2 regions of the Paenibacillus graminis genome follow, and region 2 is predicted to be linked to the other one. Evidence: riboswitches for the same ligand, from Rfam matches in the RefSeq annotation. Region 2 holds a riboswitch; the other holds the start of a gene.
The links. Region 2 has a riboswitch for cyclic di-GMP ahead of PGRAT_RS05380 (PA14 domain-containing protein). Riboswitches for the same ligand answer to the same signal wherever they lie in the genome.
Positions count from the first base shown of each region.

Region 1: it holds a riboswitch for cyclic di-GMP, as region 2 does, so the genes downstream of both, PGRAT_RS20435 (S-layer homology domain-containing protein) here and PGRAT_RS05380 (PA14 domain-containing protein) in region 2, are expected to answer to the same signal.

Region 1 is NZ_CP009287.1:4,757,712-4,762,115, reverse strand. Features, by position in the region: gene spoIIAA (anti-sigma F factor antagonist) at 1-1, shown strand, start outside; gene spoIIAB (anti-sigma F factor) at 1-453, shown strand, start outside; gene sigF (RNA polymerase sporulation sigma factor SigF) at 465-1,220, shown strand; cyclic di-GMP riboswitch class I at 2,081-2,173, shown strand; gene PGRAT_RS20435 (S-layer homology domain-containing protein) at 2,225-4,309, shown strand; gene PGRAT_RS20430 (DUF6531 domain-containing protein) at 4,335-4,404, shown strand, end outside.
Region 2 is NZ_CP009287.1:1,262,283-1,266,686, forward strand. Features, by position in the region: gene PGRAT_RS05370 (UDP-glucose dehydrogenase family protein) at 1-692, shown strand, start outside; gene PGRAT_RS05375 (sugar phosphate nucleotidyltransferase) at 1,109-2,482, shown strand; cyclic di-GMP riboswitch class I at 2,695-2,775, shown strand; gene PGRAT_RS05380 (PA14 domain-containing protein) at 2,789-4,404, shown strand, end outside.

The sequences.
Region 1 (4,404 bases), 3.5 Mb from region 2:
ACAAAAAGCGAAGCGGGTAACTTCATGAGCGTCCAGTTTGCCGCACTGTCGGAGAACGAATCGTTCGCGCGCGTGGTAGTGGCGGCTTTTGTCTCCCGGCTCGATCCAACGATGGAGGAGCTGAATGACCTGAAGACGGTTGTCTCGGAGGCAGTCACCAACTGTATTATCCACGGATATGACAGCGATCCTGAAGGCATTGTCAGCATCTCTGCCTCCATTGAGCATGAAACCGTGCAGCTCACGATTGAAGATCAGGGTAGGGGGATCGAGGATCTGGAGCTGGCCCAGCAGCCGCTCTATACCTCCAAGCCGGAGCTGGAGCGTTCGGGTATGGGCTTTACGATTATGGAAAATTTCATGGATGAATTCGAAGTCACAAGTGAACCGGGGCGCGGTACCTCCATTTCAATGAAGAAAACCATCGTCTCGAAAAAAGCTTTATACAATTAGGGGTTGGAGCCATGGATGCAGAGTCAAAAAAAGCTCCGCCGACCTATTTGGACGATGCGGAGGTCAAACGTCTGATCGCACTCAGTCAAGCCGGAGATAATCTGGCCCGCGATACGCTGGTCAACTGCAATATTCGCCTCGTCTGGTCGGTGGTGCAGCGGTTTATGAACCGCGGGTATGAGCCTGACGATTTGTTCCAGATCGGCTGTATCGGACTGCTGAAGTCCGTTGATAAATTCGACCTCAGCTATGAGGTCAAATTCTCCACCTATGCCGTGCCGATGATTATCGGCGAGATCCAGCGTTTCCTCCGGGACGACGGCACCCTCAAGGTCAGCCGTTCCCTCAAGGAAATGGCCAACAGGGTCCGCAAAATGAAGGACGAAATGTCCAAAACACTGGACCGTCTGCCGACCATCGGGGAAGTTGCGGAGGCGCTGGGGGTCACGCCCGAAGAAATCGTGTTCGCCCAGGAGGCTAATAAGCCGCCGACCTCGATCCACGAGACCGTCTTCGAGAATGACGGCGATCCGATCACGCTGATCGACCAGATCGCCGACGAGACGCAGGAGCGCTGGTTCGACAAGCTCGCGCTGAATGAAGCCATCGGGGCCTTGACTGAGCGCGAGCGCCTGATCGTCTACCTGCGCTACTACCGCGACCAGACCCAATCTGAAGTCGCCAGCCGCCTCGGCATCTCGCAGGTCCAGGTGTCGAGGCTGGAGAAGAAAATCCTCGCGAACATCCGCGAGCAGATCGCACAGTAGCACAGCAGGCTGGCAGGAGTAAGCAGGGTACAAGCGGAGGCAAGTAAGGTAAGCAGGAAATAGCATGTGGCCGGCTTTTACAAGTAAGTATGAGCAGTGAATGTGACGGGTGAAATAAATGTTTCTGTTGTCCGGAAAATTATCTATGGAGTTAGACAGTTGTAAGAATATCAGCCAACCCAGATTGAAATGATAAGAAAAAGTAGGCAGAGCAGCGATTCTCCTGTTATTGGAGGATCGCTGCTCTGCTTTTTTACGTGGTATACACCCCAGTGCCTACGTATATCCCATTCCAAAGCAACAAGGGCAGGACCAAGCAGTCATTTCATGGCTTTTGGGTCAGCCCTATGAGATGACTTTAATAATATCTGTGTTTACTCGTTTTCCAAGGATTGCGTGAATGGCAGGGTCTACAACTGTGATGTGGTACATGTCTGCAAGGTACTTCTCTGCAATCTAAGATCTTTTTCTTTTTAGAAACACAAACAACTACCGGTTCATATTTAACTTTTATAAACTTTTTAACCACTTCTTTTTCCACGAAGCATTTTTTAACAGGTGGAACACAGCAATGTCTAGATTTTTTATATCCCATTTCCAATTCCTCCCTTTTTTTAGATGCCTGATAATATACGCACATAGACAATAATCGGAATGATGTTTCTGCCTAATATGTAACGAATTGGGCAGTACTGTTACTGTTTTTGCTGAAGAGACGCTGGAGGTAAATCCTGAAATCAAAACCTGAAAAAGGGAAAAATAGAACATCTTAATTCTATAGGAATAAATTCCGATAATAAAAGTGTCCTGTACATCTAAAGTCACAATTACATAAGCATAAAGGGATAGAAAAACCGAGTTTGGAACAAAGGCAAATCCGTACGAAAGTCGGAGACGCAAAGCCACGGGCCTACTTCATCCGGAAGGGATGTCAGGGCAGCCGGGCCGCTCAAGGCACTTGGTTTTTTGGCGTGCCTACAAATAGCGCTGGGGGAGAGAAGTGAATGAGGTTCGGACAAAAAAGGAAGTTTGCGCAGGCAGTTATTACTGTTTGTGCGGCGGTGTTTTTACTTGGAGGGCTTGTCAGCAGTAGTCTGGGCGTAAGGCAAGCATCGGCTGCGGCGGCCAATCCGGGCAGAACAGACTATAGCGTGTCGGGTGATAGGCTAGTGTGGCTGGAACCGGACGCAGACGGAGTTAAGCAGGTGCACGCGCTGAATCAGCGCAATGGTGCAAATGCGGTGCTTACAGCCGGTCAGTCAACCAAGGACGCGCCGTATGTGAATGGAGCGGTTGCGGTATGGGCGGACAAGGGAAGTGAGCCGGAAGCTTCACTCCACTGGGATATCTACACTGCCGATCTGGAGACAGGCAAGCAGATGAAGCTCAACAAGCAGGCCGGCCCATACGGCAATCCGACAACGGACGGCGTAGGTGTGGTCTGGTATGAACGCAAAAATTACGGCAGCATGATCTATCATGATCTGGCAACGGGTGTTGAAGCGGATCTGGGCGAAGGACGTTTCCCGGTACTGGCCGGCGGAAATGTCGTCTACAAGAATGCCCGTGACGGGGGGCTTAGCCTGCTGGATGTGAGCAGTGGCGTAACCCGCGCACTGGTTAGTCTGGGTGGTGCGAATGCGGTGGACTGGTTTGTATTTAATGGCAGCCATGTGCTGTACAAGCAGAAAAACAGTGCCACAGGAAGCAAATATGTGCTCCTGAACATCAAAGACCTGACGGCACAACCTGTGGATCTCACCGGGATGAAAGCCGGGGGAACTGAATATGCCTTTATGTCCATAGGTGAAGATCAAGCTGTGTTCCAAGAGGAGGATAACGGCGCTGTCACCCTGAAGCAGGTGGACCTCACTACATATGCAGTAAAACCGCTGCCGATAGATGCCGGGGTGAAGCTGATCGGAATTAGCGGGAACAAGCTGCTGTACAGTAAGAAGGACGATTACATAGAATCAGTGGATTTAAAAGAAAATCCCAACCCGACTCCTGATCCGGGAACGACTCCATCGCCAGGTGAAACCCCACATCCGGGTACAGACTCTAACCCGGGTCCGGCACCGGAGGCCAAGGCCCCTGTAATTACCGGAGCTAAAGTTACTCAGGCGATCGGCAGTGCCGGCGGAACCTTGACTGCACTGAACGGCTGGGCACGGCTGGAGATTTCCGCAGGAACCTTCCCGGACAATACCACCGTAAGCCTGGCTCAGGCTGAACTGGAAACGAAGCAACTGCTGGATGCAAGCGGCAAAACTCTGCTGAAGGCCGGTTCCGCCTGGCAAGTCCAAGCGGGCGCTCCGTTCCTGATCCCGGCTAAGCTGGCAGTCCGGTATCCGCAGGAAGAGCCTTGGACGTCGAAGCGTGAGAAGCTTGGGATCTACAGCTACAATCCGGACAAAGGCATCTGGAGCTATATCGGCGGAGTGACTGCGGCGGAAGACGGTTTTGTTCAGGCTAAGATATCAGCCTCAGGACTGTACGCGGTCATGCTGCGCGAGGCACAATTCACAGATATATCAGGCCACTGGGCCCAGCAAGCCGTTGAGGTGCTGGCAGCAAGAGGCATCGTGAACGGGATGAACGGAACCGTGTATGCGCCAAAAGCCATCCTGACCCGGGCTGAATTCACCAAGCTGCTGACAGCAGCTCTTGGGCTGCAGCCGGTGCGGACGGATAAGCCAACCTTCCGTGATGTTTCCGCTGCGAACTGGTCCTGCCCGTATGTAGAAGCGGCAGCGGCGGCAGGAATTGTAACCGGGGACGCAGGGCTTTTCCATGGCAATGATCCGCTGACCCGCGAACAGATGATGGTGATGCTGATGCGGGCGGTTGACAGCACTGCTATTGGCAATCCGGCATCTGCTGCGGATTCGGTCAAGCTTCAGGCTGTACTTTCCGGATTCAAGGACAACGGTAGCATTAGCCGATGGGCACGGGAATCCGTAGCGGCGGCGGTTGACAAGAAACTGGTGCAGGGCAGCGGACAGCTTTTGAAACCCAAAGATTCATCCACAAGAGCCGAAGCGGCAGTTATCATGTACAAACTGCTCGCTGAGCTGAAATTACTCTAATTTATTAAGGATAGGAGACCGATCTATGAAATTCCGAGCGTTACAAAGGAAGCGGCGCAGCGGCAGCCTGAAGGCACGTCTGAACGTCATGCTTG
Region 2 (4,404 bases):
ACGAGATTGCCAATATTTGCGAAAAAGTGGGAGCTGATGTAACCAAGGTGGCAGAAGGCATGGGAATGGACCGTCGGATCGGCTCAACCTTCCTGCAGGCCGGTATCGGTTATGGCGGCTCCTGTTTCCCGAAAGACACTAATGCGCTGATTCAAATTGCAGGTAATGTGGACTACGAGTTCAAGCTGCTGAAATCGGTGGTTGAGGTGAACAAAGACCAGCGCTTTATGATCATCTCGAAGCTGCATGAGTCGCTTGGCAATCTGCGCGGTGCAGTAATCGGCATCTGGGGCCTGGCCTTTAAGCCAAACACCGACGATGTCCGGGAAGCCCCGGCCCGGGAAATTGTTGAGAGCCTGGTGGCCGAAGGCGCTACAGTGAAGCTGTATGATCCGATTGCTGTTGAGAACTTCAGACAGCAATATGATCATCCGCAGCTGCGCTGGTGCGGCCTGCCGGAAGAAGCGGCGGAAGGCAGCGATGCGGTCTGCCTGCTGACCGACTGGAGCGTGTTCAAGGACATCGATCTGCACAAGCTTGCGGAGAGCATGCGCCGCCAGGTGCTGATCGACGGACGCAACGTCTACTCCAAAGAGCAGATCGAGGGAACAGGCTTTGAGTACCATTCTGTCGGACGTCCGCAAATGGGGGGCCTCAGCGGCTACTCCCCCAGCGTAGCCGGGGCGATCTAAGTTTTAACTGCCGCCAAACAAGTGGCAATGCCGGAACTTTGGCAGGGAGCTTCGCCTGCCGGGTGAAGCAGCTTGGGCGAACTAATTCCATTGGCTCGTTTTCCAGTGGAAATGCTGCAGGGAAAGCTGTTAAGGGAGGAACGGAGAGGAATTTTGGAACTGTAGGAGCGAATGCGTCCGCCTTTGTCTGTGGATTTCCACCGCGAACAGCGGTAACAATCAAGAAATCTGCAGACAACAGCGGCCGGAAGTCCAAACATTCCTTGCAGAGACTCCCGTAACAGCCGATCTGAAGTATTGTCACGCAACATAATGCGTCAGTGACATTCCTGCCTTTCATGCGAAAGCCACCCGGCAGCAGCTCACAATAACAATCCGATATTTACGCGACAACACATAAATAGGAGGGTTCACTTATGAAACTGGTACTTCTATCTGGCGGTTCTGGTAAACGGCTCTGGCCTTTGTCCAACGATTCTCGTTCCAAGCAATTTCTGAAAGTGCTGCAAAGCCCGGCAGGTGAACCGGAATCTATGGTACAGCGGGTATGGAGACAATTGCAGGAGACAGGGATGGCGGACTCGTCTTATTTGGCTACCGGCCGCAGCCAAGTCGAAATGATTCAGAGCCAGCTCGGCGCAGAGGTGCCAATCATTGTGGAGCCGGAGCGCCGCGATACCTTCCCGGCCATTGCTCTGACTGCAGCTTACCTGTATTCAATGGCAGGGGTGTCTCCAAGTGAGACCGTGGCTATTCTCCCCGTCGATCCGTATGTGGAGGCTTCATTTTTTGAAACCGTCGTCCAGCTTGAGGCAACGATGCAGGAAAGCGGCGCAAATCTGGCGCTGATGGGCGTGGTCCCTGAGCTTGCATCCGAGAAATACGGCTATATTATTCCTACCAGCGATGAGGCGGCGGCAAGCGGCTATATGCAGGTGAGCCACTTCCAGGAGAAGCCCGACCGCGTACAGGCCGAAGAGCTGATCAGCCGGGGGGCACTGTGGAACTGCGGAGTATTCGCTTTCCGCCTGGGCTATCTGCTGGATATTTTGCAGCGCAAAGGTCTGCCTTTGAACTATGAGGAACTGCAAAAGCAGTATAAACTGCTGTCGTCCATCAGCTTTGACTACGAAGTGGTGGAAAAAGAAGAGAATATCGTCGTTCAGCCTTATGCCGGGTTCTGGAAGGATCTGGGTACCTGGAATACCCTCACCGAGGAAATGAGCAGCAATCATGTGGGGAAAGGCTTCGTGACCGATGATTCCGAAGGGACTTGCCTAATCAATGAGCTGGATATTCCGATCACAGTAATCGGAGCGAAGGACCTGATTATCGCAGCCAGCCCGGACGGCATTCTGGTGACCCACAAAACGGAAAGCCCGCGCATCAAGGAAGTGCTGAAGTCTTTTGAACAACGACCGATGTACGAGGAGCGCCGCTGGGGCCACTATAAGGTCATTGATTATGTGAAGTACGATGAGGGCAATGAAGTGCTGACCAAGCGGATTTTCATCGCAGAAGGTAAAAATATCAGCTATCAGCTGCATCACAAGCGCAGTGAAATCTGGACGATCGTCAGCGGCGAGGCAAGCATTGTGCTGAATGAGAAGATGCATAATGTGAAAGCAGGGGATGTAGTCCGCATACCGGAAGGGACAAAACATGCCATTCTGGCGCTGACAGATGTGGAGTTCATTGAAGTGCAGACCGGCTCGGAACTGGTAGAAGAAGACAATATCCGCATTACGCTGGAGTGGGAAGATATCGCTCTGCAGCAGTTTATTTCGTAAAAAAATGCGCTGATGGCGCTGTCGAATCCGATGAAATTATCCCGGTTCATGTCGATTTAAGGGTTTGGAGATAGGGCTAAATAATCTATTTACCCAAATGTTACAATTCCAAAACAGGTATTAAGAACCATTTATTAAGGAAAGTTCATTAATGCTCTAAACTAAAAATTTAATAGAGACGATACTTACGGTAAGAGGGATAAATCCTTCCAAAACGACAAAGGCAAACCTAATCGAAAGATAGGGACGCAAAGCTATAGGGCCTTCGAAAGAGTGGCAGCCTGGCTACCGAAAGGAAGATGAATTTTGACAACTTACCGTAAGTCGCGTCTGGTGTCCATCATGTTAACTATTGCCCTGTTTCTGACTGCAGTGCCGCTTGGCCTGGGGGGCGCGCCATCGAAGGCAGCTGCTGCCTCGGATTCTCCAGCTCCGGTTAATCCCAATGCTTCAACTGCTGCCGTCAAGCTGCTTGACGAATTAAACGCTATTTCAGGAAAAGGCATTATCACTGGCCAGCATGACTATCTGGAGAGCCCAGATGAATTCAGCAACAAACTGAAGGGGACGAGCGGAAAGTACGCGGCCCTTCACGGCTACGAGCTTGGCTTAATCAGCGGCCAGTCGGAAAGCACTGGAGCAGCGCAGCGCAGAAATGTAGTGTACAGCGCAATCAACTGGTACAAAAATGGCGGTATCGTCGCTATGACCTTCCATGAGCAGCTGCCCGGCACTTCGTATCAATGGGCGAATGTGCAGAAGACGCTTAGCCAAGCGGACTTCAATAAGTATGTAACACCGGGAACGGCTCAATACAACAGCCTGATCGCCGATCTGGACAAAGTGGCCGTTTCGCTTAAGACCTTGCGGGACGCTGGCGTCCCGGTCCTATGGAGACCTTACCATGAAATGAACGGCAACTGGTTCTGGTGGGGCAAGAAAAATAATTTTGCGGAACTTTGGAATATTATGTATGACCGTTTCGTAAACGTTCATCAATTAAACAACCTGCTGTGGGTGTGGAACCCCAATGCTCCAAATGCCTCATCCGATCCTTATGAACTAACCTATCCGGGGGCGGATAAGGTAGACGTTCTCGCAGCAGATATATATAACAATGATTATATGAACAAATATCATGACAGCCTGCTGAGCCTCGCGGACGGCAAACCCATTGCCATTGGTGAAAATGGCGAAATGCCAAGCACAGCCAAGCTGCAGCTCTCCCAGAGACAATGGGTCTATATGATGAACTGGGGAAAAATGCTCTATGAGAACAACAGCACCACCACCATCAAAAACTTTATGAATGACGACTACACGGTAACACTGGATCAATACAAAGCTGGGCTGGATGTACCTGCGGCTCCACCTACTCCGGCGGCTACGCCAACCCCAGTGCCGACGGCTACACCGACACCGGTGCCAACGGCCACGCCAACACAGGTACCAACGGCCACGCCAACACCGGTACCAACGGCCACGCCGACACCGGTACCAACGGTTAAGCCTACGGCCACACCGGTACTATCTCCAGATAATGGTACGGTGGTTTCTCCCGCTCTAAATGGTCTTCAGGGAGAATATTTCAAGAATATGACGCTTTCGGGTACACCTGTACTCGTGCGTAACGACGCAGTAGTCAATTTTAACTGGCGGCAGGCTGCACCGGATAGCTCGCTTGGGGTGGATTCGTTCTCGATCCGCTGGACCGGGCTGATCAAACCGTCTTACAGCGAGACTTACACGATTTCCACGACTTCAGACGATGGTATCCGTGTCTGGATTGACGGTACAGCCGTGATCAGCAGCTGGACCAAGCAGAGCGGAACCGAACGTACCGGGAATATCACCTTGAAGGCAGGCCAGCTCTACGATATCAAAGTCGAGTATTACGAAAATGCAGGCGATGCCAACATTCG